2 regions of the Pseudoalteromonas sp. P1-11 genome follow, and region 2 is predicted to be linked to the other one. Evidence: predicted binding sites of a transcription regulator. Region 2 holds the regulator's gene; the other holds the start of a gene.

Region 1 (8,200 bases), on a different contig from region 2:
AGATAAAGGAAGTATTCAAGGAGATTCATATGACTGGTGCTGATAGGCAGATTTGAACTGCCGACCTCACCCTTACCAAGGGTGCGCTCTACCAACTGAGCTATATCAGCAACACCATAATTGGAGCGGGCAGCGGGAATCGAACCCGCATCATCAGCTTGGAAGGCTGAGGTAATAGCCATTATACGATGCCCGCTTTAGGAACCTGTTCTTAAACTACCTCTAACCGTCAAGAATAAAGTGGTGGAGGGAGCTGGATTCGAACCAGCGAAGGCTGAGCCGTCAGATTTACAGTCTGATCCCTTTGGCCGCTCGGGAACCCCTCCAATGCAACGGCGCTGATAATAGCAAACTGCGTATTTAAGTAAAGAAAAAAGCTAAAGAAATTTGAAATAAAGCCGATAAATATCTACCAGTTATCATAATCGGCTAAAGACTATGCAAATCGATGGTTTGTTAATCACAGAGAGTCAACTAAAGACTAGGCTAAATAAAAGTGTGCATGAAAATCGCAGAGGCGAATTTTCACTTTTATTAGCGATGCTATCGCACGATGCGCTGGATTTTAGTCAATTTCACTTGCCAAAAAGTGAAACGCATAGTGCTTATGTAGGCGAAGAACAGTTAAGGGAGCGCTTTGGTGCTGGACCAAAGCAATTATTAGCTCCCGAAAAATTTGATATGACCATAGGGCAAGAGCACGCGTCGGTGATTGTTCAACAAGGCGAGCAAGCGGGCATGAAAGCAATAAAATTAAGCCACTGCTTAAACCCTGAGCCACTAGCGATTAGAGATGACAAGTTACATATTCCTTTAACAGTAATCGATAATTGTGAACTATCAGTACGCAGGCGCTTAAATGACACGCACACCGCGCTTGCAAGTCCACAAATGGACGCCGCAGCATTTTATGACGATTTAACTAATGAGGCTATACATAAGCCATTGCTTGTTGCTAACGCATAAAAATAATTTAACACTTGTGCGTTTTAAAAGCCTAAAACACCTTATATTTAATAACCGGTTATGCAATAAAATAGAACAATTCTTTTTTTGTTTAAAAAAAGCATCCACAAATTAAATGCAATTGCTATAATGGCTGCAAATGGTATGACTTGAGTGCCATTATCATTAAATCAAGGTAATTAGGAACGTAATGAAGAAAACATTCACGCTAAATCATGAGAAAATCAAATACCCTCGTATGGTTGATGCTGCAAAGCATGAAGTGAAAAAATATTTGAAAAGAGAGCGCAATAAAACGCTACCTGTTGAAGCTGATTACTGGGCGTTTGACTGTAAGTTTGGCACAAGTGCCGATGATGCCGAAGTTGTTCACGTAGCTGAAATTAACAACAAGATCAGCGAAATCGAAAAGCAGGCGCTTACTTCGTTCTATGTTGAGATTTTAGCTAGACCTGCGCAGCGTGAATCGTTCGATCTAGATGATGATGAATAAACCAATAGCAATATTGTAGAAAATGGACCTAGATGGTCCATTTTTTGTTTATGGCAGTTATTAACATGTTTAGTGGTATAGAGTAGCGCTTAAATAAAAAGCTATTTTTATGCTAAGTGTTTAGCTTATTTTATACACTGTGACACTTTTTATATTTTTTACCGCTTGCACATGGGCAGGGGTCGTTTCTGGCAACTTTTATATCGGCGACCGGATTAATAATACCCTCTAAATAACGCCATTCACCGTCCTCTTTTATAAAGTCTGATTTCTCATCCAACTCACAATATAAGTTTTGGTAAAAATAATACGCGTTAAAGGCAACATAACCTCGCTCATCACTTTGCTGCGTATCGCGCACAACTAATTTTACAAAGCGGCAGCTATTGGCAAAGTCAGCAATTTCATTTACTGGGTTTTGTGTTTGTTTTTCTTTGGCGTAAGTTTTAAATACATAAGATGCATTTTTTAATGCATAAGCACTAAAGCGCGAACGCATTAGTTGCTCAGGTGTTGCTGGGGTTTTTATATCAAGATGATAAGGCTGGCAACAGTCACCATAATTAAGCTGACTGTTGCATAAGCAAGCGCTAGTACTGGTTACACTCATAAAATACTAATTAACATAAATTAAAAATGTATTTTACCAAGCTTATTGAGTAAGTGATATTGCTGTAGTGCTGGTTTTTTTAGTAAAGCAAAATAGCTTAGCGCTTCTTTTGTTTAAATTAAGCGATAAATTAACAAGCTGCTGCTCACTTACTATATCGGTCCACGTAATAATGGCTGCAAAGTTACCATTATGAAGTGCTGAATTAAGCACATACTCTAAATTTACTAAATGCTTTTGTCTTATTACAAGCAGTTTGCTGGTATCTATAGAGCAGCTATCTAGCAAGGCTTTACTAGGCACATGGTCGGGCGCAATCAGTAAGGTCCATGCGTTAGAGCTATTGTATTGGTGCAACACTTTTAGCATCTCAAACGTAGCAGAAATTTCATCTTCTACTTTTATTAAGTTTACCGACTCACTTTCATCATGTTGTTGGTAGCTTTTAACGGTTCTTACGGTAATTGGCTGTAGCATAGGTCTCACTCACTGGGTTTATATACAGTACATGTATACAGTAGTTTATACAGTTGTTGTGTGCAAGCGTTTTTTGTTATTTTTTATACAGTTAATGGTTTTAAAAAATAAAGAATAAAAATAACACTTTAAAAACAGTGGGTTATAATTTAAGCCGTGTAAGTGAAAGCTGAGGGTGTTTGCAGTACTGTATAAAGTGTAGCAGCGTTATACAGTACTTAAGGGATGGCTATACAGTTATTTTAGTGTGTTTTACAGTGCTTAGCTGTTAGCTATACAGTAGTTAGTCATTTTTTGGGATTAAGTGGGCAAACTGAATTTGGTGGATTTGCTCATACAAACTGGCTGCATAGCACTGAGCGTCTTTAAGACGTTTGGTGTCGATATATTTTCTTAAATCATCTAAAGCAGCGGTTGCCGGTTCATAGCCTTGGCTGCTGGCTAAACTCAGCCATGCTGCTGCGTGAAATACGCTTTTTGGTACGCCTTGGCCTTTGACAAAAAATAACCCTAAATAAAACTGGGCGCGATGATTTCCGGCCATTGCGGCAAGGCGCATCCACTTAGCTGCCAACGGTGCCTGGTTATGCTTTAAATAATACAGTGCTTTGTTAAGTGTTGTTTGCTCACTTACATCACTATTGTTTTCAGCGCTGTGGTTTGTAGGCTGTGTTACAAAATCTAAAATATTGTTTAATTGCTGCTCTAAGTCTTGTCCGCTAGGCTGAGTCTTATTCATATATTTTCTTTTTTATAGTTTCTACGTCAACAGTTTAGTATATCGCAAGGTAAAATGTCCTGTTTATACTTAATTTTATGGTAAAATCACGTCACTTTTTACTATCACAAGTCTATTATGCTCGAAGCTCTATTTAAACTCCGCGAAAATAACTCCAATGTGCGACGCGAAAGCATTGCTGGAATCACTACTTTCATTACTATGGTTTACATTGTATTTGTAAACCCTGCAATGCTTGCGGAAGCAGGCATGGATCAAGGTGCTGCGTTTGTTGCTACCTGTATTGCGGCTGCTATTGGCTGTTTTATTATGGGATTGTGGGCTAATTACCCTTTAGCACTTGCGCCGGGCATGGGTTTAAACGCATTTTTTACTTACGGTGTTGTACTGGGCATGGGTTATAGCTGGCAAGCTGCATTAGGTGCGGTATTTATGTCTGGTTGTATATTTTTAATATTAAGTTTGTTTAAGGTCAGAGAGTGGATAATTAATGCTATCCCTCTGGTTTTAAAGCAGGCTATTGCCACTGGTATTGGTGCGTTTTTAGCGTTAATTGCGCTTAAAAATGCAGGCATTATTGTTTCAAGCCCAGCTACATTAGTACAGCTTGGCGATATTACTTCGGCAGGTCCTTTATTAGCTATTTTAAGCTTTTTTGTCATTGCTGCTTTGCTTTATCGTGATATAAAAAGCGGCGTACTTATTAGCATTTTGCTAGTAACGGGCATTGCGTTAAGCCTCGACTTAGTTGAGTACCACGGCGTAATGTCAATGCCACCGTCTATTTTACCTACCTTCATGCAACTTGATTTTGCAGCAGCCTTTGAGCTTTCTATGCTGAGTGTAATCTTTGCGTTTTTGTTTGTTGATTTATTTGATACATCAGGCACGTTAGTTGCTGTAACTCAAAAAGCAGGCTTAGCCGATGAAAAAGGCAATATGCCACGTTTAGGGCGTGCTTTAAGTGCCGATAGTACAGCTACTATTGCGGGTGCAATGTTAGGTACTTCTACCACTACTTCTTATATTGAGTCTGTGGCCGGTGTATCGGTTGGTGGGCGTACTGGCTTAACAGCTGTTGTTGTGGGTATATGCTTTTTACTAATGATGTTTTTTGCGCCGCTTGCGCAAATGGTGCCGGCTTATGCAACAGCGGGTGCTATTTTATACGTTGCGGTATTAATGCTGCAAAACCTTAAGTTTGTAAACTGGGATGACATGAGCGATGCAATTCCGGTAAGTGTGGTACTACTTATGACGCCGCTTACATTCTCTATTGCGCACGGTATTGCTCTTGGTTTTATATCGTACACTGCGGTTAAAGTACTGTGTGGTAAACGCGATCAGGTTAGTATTAGCGTGTGGATTTTAACAGCGTTATTTATTATCAAGTTTGCATTTTTATCGTAATAGCTAATACCCATTCTTTTAGCTAAGAGGCTTAGTTTGAGGGTGGGTAAACATTTATTATTTAGTGGCTATCGCTTATGCCACTGCATTGTTATACCTTGCGTATCTATGTTGTGGTAAATGAGCGTTTATAACGTAGTTAGCGCTAGGTAGTGCCTCAAAATACGTTAGTATTTACCCATTGGTAAAAACAGCTTAACAGATACAAAAAAGCCCATACATTATGTATGGGCTTTCTTTTGGGTATTTAAAATTACCATTTCTTTTTAGGTGCAAATAATACGTCTAAGTCATCTTGCTCTGCTTCTGCTTTTTTCTTTAAGGCAGTGGCATTTGATGCTTTTAGTTCGGTGCTTATTTCTTCTAAATAGGCTTCAACTTCTTGGCGTTTTGCGTTTACGTATTCATCAGAATAGGTAACGGCACTAAGTGTGGCATAGGCTTTTTCAAAATATTGCCTAGCAGAGCCCACCATGCTCGCTGAGCGAGCAGATAAACCGCGTTTAATTTGACTTTCTATGTTAATTCTAAGTTGTAACTTTTCAAGGCGTTTATCTTCTGCTGCAAATACTTGGCTATCAACACGGCCTTTACTGTGCTCAGAGCGCATAATAACTCTAAGCTTTTTTATACCCTGAATTAACGAGACTAACTGCTTATCGTTACTTGGTAACGATAAATTGTCGCTGCTATTACCTTGTACTGCACCACTTAGCTTTTCTTTAGCTTCGTTCATTCTGCTTTTTAATGCTTTAGAATTAGGTGAATGGTTCACCATAGCGTTTAGTGCTTCGTAACATCTACGTTGTAAAACGCGTATAATGTTTTCAGAAAGCGGTATATTAGCGCTATTCATAAGTGCTTCTTCGGTTTCTTCAATTATCGCTTTTTGTTTTGTTAATTCTTTGCGACGTTCAATTTCTTGCTTTTCTTTGTGCTGCTGTACAGCGCTTACCCACAGTGCAATCACTATCAGTGCCACTATAAGCACAATTATAATCGAAACGATCATGGCTTAATTCTCGGATTCATAATCTATTTTTTTATATTACATCAAATATATGCTTTGAGGGTAGCTTTGCGCTGATTAACTTAAAAATATGTTAAAAATTAGATATAAGAATAATGTATTATAAGTTGAACCTGAATAAACATCGCTATCTGCAGCGGGTTTATTATGCTAGCCTTAATGCTTAAATAATGAAAATATACGTGCTTACTTTGCCAAGTTTTAACTAAATTAAGCTTGGTTTTGCTTAGTATTACCATCATATAAGCTTAATAATAACGTTAAAAACTGCAACCATGAAATTACAACAACTTAGATACATCGTAGAAGTTCAAAACCATAAGCTAAACGTATCAGCAACTGCTGAGAGTTTATTTACCTCACAGCCTGGTATATCTAAACAAGTGCGCATGCTTGAAGATGAGCTAGGTGTACAAATTTTTGGCCGCAGTGGTAAGCATTTAACGCATGTTACAGGTGCCGGCGAAGAAATAATCAACATTTCTCGCGAAATTTTATCTAAAGTCGAAGGTATAAAAGCGGTTGCTAATGAGCACACGCTGCCTGATCAGGGTAAACTAAATATAGCCACTACACACACGCAAGCACGTTATGCTTTGCCTAGTGTTATTCAGGGCTTTATGAAAAAATACCCAGCTGTTTCGCTGCATATGCATCAAGGTACACCACAACAGATTTCTGATGCGGCAGCGCGCGGTGACGCAGACTTTGCCATTGCAACTGAAGCACTTCATTTATACTCAGATTTAGTTATGCTGCCTTGCTATCATTGGAACCGCAGCATTGTGGTGGCAAAAGATCATCCTCTAGCACAAAAGGCCGACAATTTAACCGTTGCCGATATAGCGCAGTATCCGCTTATTACGTATGTATTTGGGTTTACTGGGCGCTCTGAGCTTGATAAAGCATTTAACGCGCACGGCCTTGAGCCGCACATTGTGTTTACTGCAACCGATGCCGATGTAATTAAAACTTATGTAAGGTTAGGGCTAGGTGTGGGTGTAGTTGCCTCAATGGCTGTTGATCAATTAAGTGACACAGATTTAGTGTGTATTGATGCCAGCCATTTATTTGAAGCTAGCACAACTAAAATTGGCTTTAGAAAGGGCAGTTTTTTACGTACTTATATGTATGACTTTATTGAGCGTTTTGCCCCGCATTTAACTAAAGAGCGAGTAGAGCGAGCCAGCTTATTACGTAATCAAGATGATGTTGATGCGTTATTTGCCGACATAGAACTGCCGGTAAAATAGTAAGACTTTTTAAGTATAAATACTAAAAAACCGCGTATTGCTAAAATACGCGGTTTTTTGTTTTTATACGCTTAACATTCAATAATGTTTACCGCTAATCCACCGCGAGCGGTTTCTTTATATTTGGTTTTCATGTCGTTACCGGTATCGAGCATGGTTTTAATCACTTTATCAAGCGACACCTTTTGCTCGCCACTGCCACGTATTGCTAGGCGAGAGGCATTAATTGCTTTAATGGCGCCCATGGCATTGCGCTCAATACACGGTACTTGTACCAATCCGCCTACAGGGTCGCAGGTTAGGCCTAAATTATGTTCCATGCCTATTTCGGCGGCGTTTTCAACATGTACTACATTACCACCAACAATTTCGGTGAGTGCGCCGGCAGCCATTGAACAGGCAACACCTACTTCACCTTGGCAGCCTACTTCTGCGCCCGAAATAGAGGCATTTTTTTTGTATAAAATACCAATAGCCGCTGCGGTTAATAAATAGCGTGTGGCTATGTCGCGGTCCACTTCTTTAATAAATGTGTGGTAGTACATTAAAACGGCCGGCAATATACCCGCAGCACCATTTGTTGGCGCCGTGACTACGCGCCCACCCGCGGCATTTTCTTCATTTACAGCTAAGGCAAATAAATCCACCCAATCCATTGCTCTGAGTGGGTCATTACTCACTTCTACATTTAGCTTTAAATACAAACTAGGTGCACGGCGTTTAACTTTTAAACCACCTGGTAAAATTCCCTCGGTGCGCATGCCACGTTCAATACAGGCTTTCATTACTTGCCAAATATTAAACAACTCGTCTTTAATATCGTCTTCTTTGCGCAGCGTTTTTTCGTTATGCATCATTAAAGTAGATACACTAAAGCCTGATTCTTTACACAGCTCTAGTAAATCTTTTGCACTTTCGAACGGGTAAGGAGCCGGGTTTTGTTCGCGTATATCAAGGGCTGCTTGTTTTTCGTTTTCAAATTCTTCATCGGTAACAATAAAGCCGCCGCCAATAGAGTAGTACACTTTGCTATATACTTTTTCGCCATTATTTGAGGCAATAATTTCCATGGCATTAGAGTGCTTAGGTAAGGTTTTACGGCGATGAAAAACAATAGCCCCTTGCTTAGGAAAATTCGCTTTATGGGTTTGGTTGAGGTATATCACTTGTTCTTTTTCAATGGTGGCAAGGATATCGTCAACTAAATCGGCATCTATTGTTT
Region 2 (8,200 bases):
TGTAACTGGTGACCAAATTCCCACGCCGGCACTATATGCTCCCACTCTATACGCAGTGCACGTACATTAACCTTGCCAGAGGAAGTTAACGTATTACGCGGAATATAACCACAGTTGCTAGGGTCGGGGATTAGCTTTTTACCTTGTTTTTTAATGTCGCAGCCGCAGTAAAGGCTTTTGGCGTTTTCGGGTAGGGTTTTAATTAAGTGCCTTTTAGCCGTTGAAAAGCGGGTAAATTCTTCACTCGATGCAGAAAAACAAATACAACAAGCCACAAAGGCCAAAATAAATTTAAGCATATCCATCACATACGTGAACTACAGGAGGCGCTAGTCTAAAGTTTTGCTGCTAAAAGATAAAGCCTGAACAAATTTTAATCCGCAATGCTTAGTACACTCTATACTGATATAAAAATAGCGAGGAGATGGCTATGCTAGGTGCTTTTTCAATAAGTTTAACGGTTAAAGATATTAGAGCCTCAAAAGCGTTTTACGAAAAGTTGGGCTTTAGCGAGTTTGCAGGTGAGATAGAGCAAAACTGGCTAGTGATGAAAAACGGTGAGTATTTAATTGGCTTGTTCTCGGGTATGTTTGATAAAAACATGCTGACCTTCAATCCTGGCTGGGATCAAAACGCACAAACCGTTACAGAGTTTAAGGATGTTGATGCGCTTAGCGAATATTTTCAAAACGCTCATATCCAAGTTGAACCTGTGGGTGATAAAAGTTTTATTATTACCGACCCAGACGGCAACCCTATTTTGATTGACCAACACGTGTAAGTTTTTTTAGCCTAACGTTTTGTATTAATAAAATAATACCGCATAAACAAAATAGTACGCTGGTGGCTGCAAAACTGATGAGAAGCGGGTTGTTAAAATCTTCTCGCTCATCGTAATCCATTATGTGTAGCATCCAAAAAAAGTCGAATATGCGCCATAGTGTGCTGCGAACGGTGATAACTTTGCCGTTAATTGCATTCAAATACAGCGTGGTATTAAAGGTGTCGTTAAATTGTACTTGCCACACATTTGTTTTGTATCCCACCTCTCGAGTGCCTTGTTTTAAAAGCGTTGTATTAATTGGCTTAGCGTCGATGAGTAAATGCGCTTGTGCATTAGCGGTAATTTGTATTTTAGTGGGTGGCTGAAAAGGGCGCCCCGTTAAACCATTAAAGCTCTGCTGCTCGTCAGTATTAATAACAGTAATAAGCGGGATCGTTAAAAAGTGCTCAAACACTATTTGCGTGGGGTTAGGCACTTGCGCAGTAATATTATCGAGTGATGTGGGGTAGTCTGCTTGAGTAAATGGGTTTGTAAGTGTGCGCTTAGCAAGGTGCTTACCGTGTACGTATTCAAGTGGTATCGCGCTCATTACTAAGCCGCCTAACAGCCAAGCTAAAATTTGTAAGGCAAGTAAATAGCCTAGCCACTTATGTAGTTTTCGAGCGCGCTTAAATAGTTGTTTTCTCATTTTGTGCTTCTTATTATTTTTAGCGTTAGTGTATTACAGCAGCCCATGCTTTTACTGCGGCATTTTGTCGCAGTTATTCATAAGCTTACTCTAACTTTATAAAAATAATAAAAAGGAGCGATAAAAAATCAGTGAGGCTGTGTTTAATGCTCACGTAAGGCATTTATTAGCCCTTGTTTACTCATTTTAGAGCGGCCGCTAATGCCGAGCTCTTTAGCTTTATTGTACAGCTGCTTTTTAGTGCGCTGCTCATACTTTGAGGCTTTGCCGCCTTTAACTGCGGTTTTATGAGTATTGCTATTAGCAATGCGCGCGGCTTTTTGTTTGCTCATGCCTTCATCTCGAAGTGCATCGTACTGATCGTCGTTTTTAATTTGCGGGCCATGATCTACCATAATTGTCCTCCTGAAGCGTTTAATTACACAGTGTGTGTATAACTTTCATACATAAACGGTAAAATTAAGCGTAACTAGCCTAACCCGTTTTATAAGGCAAATTAGGTGCCAATGGCGTTTAAACAGGTATTTTCTATGAATAAAGCCATGTTTAGCGCTTAGTTGATTTGGTATAAAAGTAAAACTGCGTTAAAGTTTGCGATGAAACTATAAGAGGGTAAAAAGCAGACAATGTCGGAAATTCAATTTTTAAATGTAGATCTAGAGCTTGAGTCTAAACAAGATATTAGCGCCCTGGTGGCAGACTTAAAGAAAAACGCGATGGTTTTGCATTATGACAAAGACGAATATCGTCAATTGGCGCGTATTGAAGCCTCAGGTGATATAACCACGCCAGACAAAGCAATCAACCACTTATGTGAATTAATAGAGTCGTGTTCACGTAATGCGCTTAAGCAGTGGCTAAGCTGTTCGCGCAGAACGTTTGATATAGGCTTTGAGTCGGGCACGTCACCTAAGTGTTTTAACCAAGCTCTACATGCAGATACACTGCTACGTATATCTGCCATTGGCGCTGGTATGGAAATAACGATTTACCCTATCGAAAAGTAGCCATAGTTAATTATTTGCGCTCGACAACCGCTGCGGTCATTTTTGATACGCAGCAAAGCTCGCCGCGGCTATTGGTTATTTTTATTTCCCATACAGAACTGCGCTTACCAATATGAAATGCACGAGTAACGGCGGTTAAAGTGCCATTTCGAGAGGCCTTTAAGTGGCTGGCGCTAATTTCCTGTCCAACACAATAAAATTTTGTAAAGTCCACGACAAAGTTAGCGGCGTAGCTTGCTACGGTTTCGGCAAGTACCACATTTGCGCCACCATGTACCATACCAATAGGATTATGATGCTCAGGAATAGCAGGCATGGTAGCCACTAGGTAATCATCTCCTATTTCGGTTATTTCTATGCCCATGGTTTTCATTAGCGTGCCTTGGCCGTTTATTCCCTCATCTAACTGTTTGCAAAGCTCTAATGTGATGGGTTGATGCCAAATACTCATAATTACTCCTTTATATTGAAAGCAAATTTATAGCATTTTAAATACTGAACGTCTGTAATTACCTAAAATTTATCCAAGTGCGGTGTATTTGGCTATTTTAAAGCACAATTTAAATTTGCGATTTTTATTTAACTGTATATACTCACAGTTAAATGTACTGTATGGAAAACCAGTTGTATGCGACCATTAACTAAACGCCAAGCTCAAATACTCGAACTAATAAAAGTTTTTATTAAAGACACTGGTATGCCTCCTACACGTGCCGAAATTGCGCAAACACTCGGTTTTAAAAGTGCCAATGCCGCAGAAGAGCACTTAAAAGCGCTTGCCAAAAAAGGTGTTATTAAAATGAAACCAGGCGCAAGCCGTGGTATTCAATTGGTTGAAGAAGAGGAGCCTGAGCAACTAGGTCTACCATTAATAGGTAGAGTTGCAGCGGGTTCGCCTATTTTGGCGCAAGAACATGTTGAGAGTCACTGTAAAATAGACCCACTCATGTTTAAACCAGCCGCCGACTTTTTACTGCGTGTTAACGGCATGAGTATGAAAGATATAGGTATTATGGATGGTGACTTGCTTGCCGTACACCGTACTCAAACAGCAGAAAACGGCCAAGTTGTGGTTGCACGAGTAGATGAAGACGTAACCGTAAAACGCCTAGAAAAAGCAGGCCGAAAAGTATTATTACACGCCGAAAACGAAGAGTTTACGCCAATTGAAGTAGACCTTGAAAACGAATCTTTTAATATTGAAGGGTTAGCCGTTGGCGTAATAAGAAATGCCGACTGGATGTAATTTTTAACTATTTTTAAGTAATATCTATAAATGCGCACTTTTTAGTGTGCATTTTTGTTTTAGAAACAAACCTTCCACCATCTCAAAGCGCCCTAAAATTATTTAGGCTGTAAACTTTTTTTCACTCATACTTTTATCTTCCTAAGCGTGTTACATCCCTTAATTTTGCTCGTATCTTGGCTGTTAAATAACAATTTAATACGCCGTCATTTAGTCAAATTTAAAATATCACTTGATTGTTTTTTATACTAAAACTTGCTTGTTGTACGTTTTTTAGCTAATCATTAATGTGCTGGACTAACAATAACTCACAGCTTTTTAGTTATGAGAACACACAATATACACAAACCTTTTGTTGTCCTAGCGATACCGATCAAAAATAAGATTGGTTAAAAAATAAAAATAACGAATTGGCGTTTAAGCCGTATGCCTCTTCGCTTTGCATTCGCAATAGCATCAAAGGAGCCGTCACATGGGTAAACTGACCTCTACCTTGTGGCTTGTGTTGATTATGTTCCCGCAGCAAGTGCTGGCTAATAGCCAATACAATATGCGCAAGGGCGTAACCGATATAAGTAATAATGTATATCAGCTACACATGACCATATTTTTAATATGTTGTGTGATTGGGGTGATAGTGTTCGCAATAATGTTTTGGGCACTGATTCATCACCGTAAATCTAAAGGGGCAGTTCCTGCCCAATTTCATGAAAGTACCAAAGTAGAAATTCTTTGGACTGCCATTCCGTTTGTTATTTTAATTGCCATGGCAATCCCTGCCACTAAAACCCTCATTGCGATGGAAGATGCCAGTAAGGCCGACTTAACCATTAAAATTACAGGGTCACAGTGGAAGTGGCATTATGAATACATGGGAGAAGACGTAGAGTTTTACTCTATTTTATCTACCCCTCAAGACGAAATAGCCAACCTTGCTAATAAAAACCCTAATTACTTACTTGAGGTTGATAAACCTTTAGTACTGCCAATTAATCAAAAGGTGCGTTTTTTAATGACCTCTGATGATGTTATTCACTCTTGGTGGGTACCCGATTTTGCCGTTAAAAAAGATGCCAATCCGGGGTTTATCAACGAAACGTGGACCAACATTAACGAAGAAGGTATTTACCGAGGACAGTGTGCAGAACTGTGCGGTAAAGATCATGGTTTTATGCCCGTGGTGGTTGAAGCTAAATCGCAAGAGGACTTTAACGCATGGCTTGCAGATGCTAAGCAAGCTAAGCAAAAAGCCGCACTTGCTGATGCCGCATTGCTTGAGACAACAATTCCTAAAGAAGAGCTAATGACACTAGGTGAGCAAGTGTATATGGCAAGTTGCGCTGCGTGTCATCAACCTACTGGTATGGGGTTACCGGGAGTATTTCCTGCGCTAAAAGGCAGCCCCATTGTTTTGGGTGATATAAAAGATCACATTGATGTAGTGATTCATGGCCGCCCAGGAACTGCAATGCAGGCATTTGCAAAGCAGCTCTCAATTAAACAACTTGCAGCGGTAATTACCTATAAACGTAATGCGTGGGGTAATGAAACGGGTGATGTCATCCAACCTAGTGAAATTCAGGCAGCACTTGATGCGGAGGCGAACTAATGAGTAGCATAGTAGAACAACCTAACGCCAATGACGCTCACCACGGCCATCACCCAGCCAAAGGTTTTAAACGTTGGTTATACACAACAAACCATAAAGATATTGGCAGCATGTACTTAATTTTTTCGCTGACTATGTTTTTAATTGGCGGTGCAATGGCCATGGTTATTCGGGCTGAGTTATTTCAGCCAGGATTACAATTGGTAGACCCACACTTTTTTAACCAAATGACCACAGTACACGGTTTAATTATGGTGTTTGGTGCTGTAATGCCAGCCTTTACAGGGCTTGCTAACTGGATGGTACCGCTCATGATTGGCGCGCCAGATATGGCACTGCCCAGAATGAACAACTGGAGCTTTTGGATTTTACCCTTCGCTTTTTTAATTTTATTGGCATCGCTATTAATGCCTGGAGGCGGCCCCGCATTTGGCTGGACGTTCTATGCGCCGCTTTCAACAACGTACAGTAACGACAACACCGCAATGTTTGTGTTTGCAGTGCATATTATGGGGATTAGCTCAATTATGGGCGCAATAAACGTAATTGTGACCATTGTTAATTTACGGGCCCCAGGCATGACATGGATGAAACTACCATTATTTGTTTGGACATGGCTAATAACCGCATTTTTATTAATTGCTGTTATGCCCGTATTGGCCGGAGCGGTCACTATGGTGCTCACCGATAAATACTTTGGAACCAGCTTTTTTGATGCGGCAGGTGGCGGCGATCCGGTGATGTTTCAGCACATATTTTGGTTTTTTGGCCATCCCGAAGTGTACATCATGATTTTACCCGCCTTTGGTATTATTTCGACCATAGTGCCTACATTCTCACGTAAAAAACTATTTGGTTATGCCTCAATGGTTTACGCAACCTCCTCTATTGCATTACTGAGCTTTATTGTGTGGGCGCATCATATGTTTACGACCGGTATGCCGGTTGCTGGCGAGTTATTTTTTATGTACGCGACCATGCTGATATCGGTACCTACAGGGGTAAAAGTATTTAACTGGGTGGCCACTATGTGGCGAGGGTCAATAAGTTTTGAAGTGCCCATGCTATTTAGTATTGCCTTTATTGTGCTGTTTACCTTAGGGGGCTTTTCGGGGCTGATGTTGGCTATAACCCCTGCTGATTTTCAGTATCACGATACTTACTTTGTGGTGGCGCACTTTCATTACGTGTTAGTTACGGGGGCAATATTTTCGATTATGGCGGGGGCTTATTATTGGCTGCCTAAGTGGACGGGCAATATGTACAACATTGCCTTGGCTAAGTGGCACTTTTGGTTGTCGCTGGTAAGCGTAAATGTATTGTTTTTCCCTATGCATTTTGTAGGACTGGCAGGCATGCCGCGCCGTATTCCCGATTATGCCCTGCAGTTTGCTGATTTTAACGCAATCATAAGCATAGGTGGGTTTGCCTTTGGTTTATCGCAGTTACTCTTTGTGGCGGTGGTAATTAAATGTGCCCGAGGGGGCGATAAAGTCCCTGCAAAAGTATGGGATGGTGCTGAAGGTTTAGAATGGGAAGTGGACTCTCCTGCGCCGTATCATACTTTTTCTACGCCGCCGGAAATTAAATAATGACACATGCACCGCTATTAAAGCGCCTAATTCTTATTTGTATAGGTATGTTTGCTTTTGCATTTGCCTTAGTGCCCTTATATGACGTGTTCTGCGACATAACTGGGCTTAATGGCAAGCCATCGCTTGAGCAAGCTAAACAAAGTACACAGGTTGCACAAAATCGAGAAATAGGTGTGAGCTTTACAACCCATGCGCAAAGTGGTGCGCCGTTTATTGTTAAATCTAAAGAATACAGTGTTGATGTGAAACCAGGTGCCATGCGTGAGGTAATGTTTAGCGCAAAAAACACCAGTGATATTGATAAAGTAATGCAAGCGGTGCCTTCTGTATCGCCCGGAAAGGCAGCCAAGTACTTACATAAAATAGCGTGCTTTTGCTTTGATCAACAACCGCTAAAAGCGGGTGAGGAGCTTGAGTTTAAGCTGCTTTTTTATGTTGATACCGCACTGCCGAGCGATGTAGAAGAGCTAACTCTATCGTACACCGTATTTGATATTAGTGAGCAGCTAGTAGCAAGTAATAACTAGCCTGCATGTCTAGTGTAAAACTAGGAGCAAGTAACATGAATCAAAATTATGAAAACTACTACGTACCCGAGCAAAGTCCTTGGCCCATAGTGGGCGCGGTGGCGTTATTTTTTATTGCAGTGGGTGCGGCTTTAACAGTCATGAACTTAGAAAGTGAAGGGGGCAGCGGTGTGTACTTGCTATATGCAGGCATTGCAGTGCTGCTGTATATGATTTTTAGCTGGTTTAAAAATGTAATTAGCGAGTCTGATCAGGGCTTATATTCAGCGCAAATGGACCGCTCATTTCGACAAGGAATGAGCTGGTTTATATTCTCTGAAGTTATGTTTTTTATGGCCTTTTTTGGCGCATTATTTTACGCCCGCATACTGTCGGTGCCTTGGCTTGGCGGCGCTGGGAATAATGCGATGACCAACGAGGTGCTTTGGCCTACCTTTGAGGCCGTATGGCCACTACTAACCACACCAGCAGGTGAAACCACGCAAGCTATGGGGTGGCAAGGCTTACCCCTTATTAATACGCTTATTTTATTAGCGTCTTCGGTTACTTTGCATTTTGCTCACGTAGCCATTGAAAACAATAAACGTAAACCGCTAAAAGTGATGCTAGGGGCAACCATTTTATTGGGTGTGTGCTTTTTAGCATTGCAGGTAGAAGAATATATTTATGCCTACAACGACTTAAACTTAACACTAGATGCAGGCATTTACGGGAATACATTCTTTTTGCTGACAGGTTTTCATG

Evidence for each region. The regulator LexA, encoded in region 2, represses DNA repair genes until DNA is damaged. The targets are predictions, from matches to a motif close to TACTGTATNNNNATACAGTA.
Region 1: the regulator LexA is predicted to act here: its motif matches at 2,570-2,589, upstream of AN390_RS13150 (SulA-like leucine-rich domain-containing protein).

What each region holds. Positions count from the first base shown of each region.
Region 1 is NZ_LJSP01000007.1:151-8,350, forward strand. Features, by position in the region: tRNA gene AN390_RS13120 (tRNA-Thr) at 35-110, opposite strand; tRNA gene AN390_RS13125 (tRNA-Gly) at 122-196, opposite strand; tRNA gene AN390_RS13130 (tRNA-Tyr) at 242-326, opposite strand; gene AN390_RS13135 (VC2046/SO_2500 family protein) at 439-966, shown strand; gene AN390_RS13140 (DUF6172 family protein) at 1,157-1,459, shown strand; gene AN390_RS13145 (YchJ family protein) at 1,590-2,069, opposite strand; gene AN390_RS13150 (SulA-like leucine-rich domain-containing protein) at 2,112-2,546, opposite strand; gene AN390_RS13155 (tetratricopeptide repeat protein) at 2,830-3,285, opposite strand; gene AN390_RS13160 (NCS2 family permease) at 3,403-4,695, shown strand; gene AN390_RS13165 (hypothetical protein) at 4,949-5,707, opposite strand; gene cysB (HTH-type transcriptional regulator CysB) at 6,001-6,978, shown strand; gene AN390_RS13175 (L-serine ammonia-lyase) at 7,050-8,200, opposite strand, start outside.
Region 2 is NZ_LJSP01000010.1:31,734-39,933, forward strand. Features, by position in the region: gene AN390_RS15215 (endonuclease) at 1-305, opposite strand, end outside; gene AN390_RS15220 (VOC family protein) at 431-781, shown strand; gene AN390_RS15225 (hypothetical protein) at 756-1,472, opposite strand; gene AN390_RS15230 (Rho termination factor N-terminal domain-containing protein) at 1,616-1,867, opposite strand; gene AN390_RS15235 (hypothetical protein) at 2,099-2,479, shown strand; gene AN390_RS15240 (PaaI family thioesterase) at 2,490-2,930, opposite strand; gene lexA (transcriptional repressor LexA) at 3,108-3,725, shown strand; gene coxB (cytochrome c oxidase subunit II) at 4,198-5,334, shown strand; gene ctaD (cytochrome c oxidase subunit I) at 5,334-6,926, shown strand; gene AN390_RS15260 (cytochrome c oxidase assembly protein) at 6,926-7,456, shown strand; gene AN390_RS15265 (cytochrome c oxidase subunit 3) at 7,492-8,200, shown strand, end outside.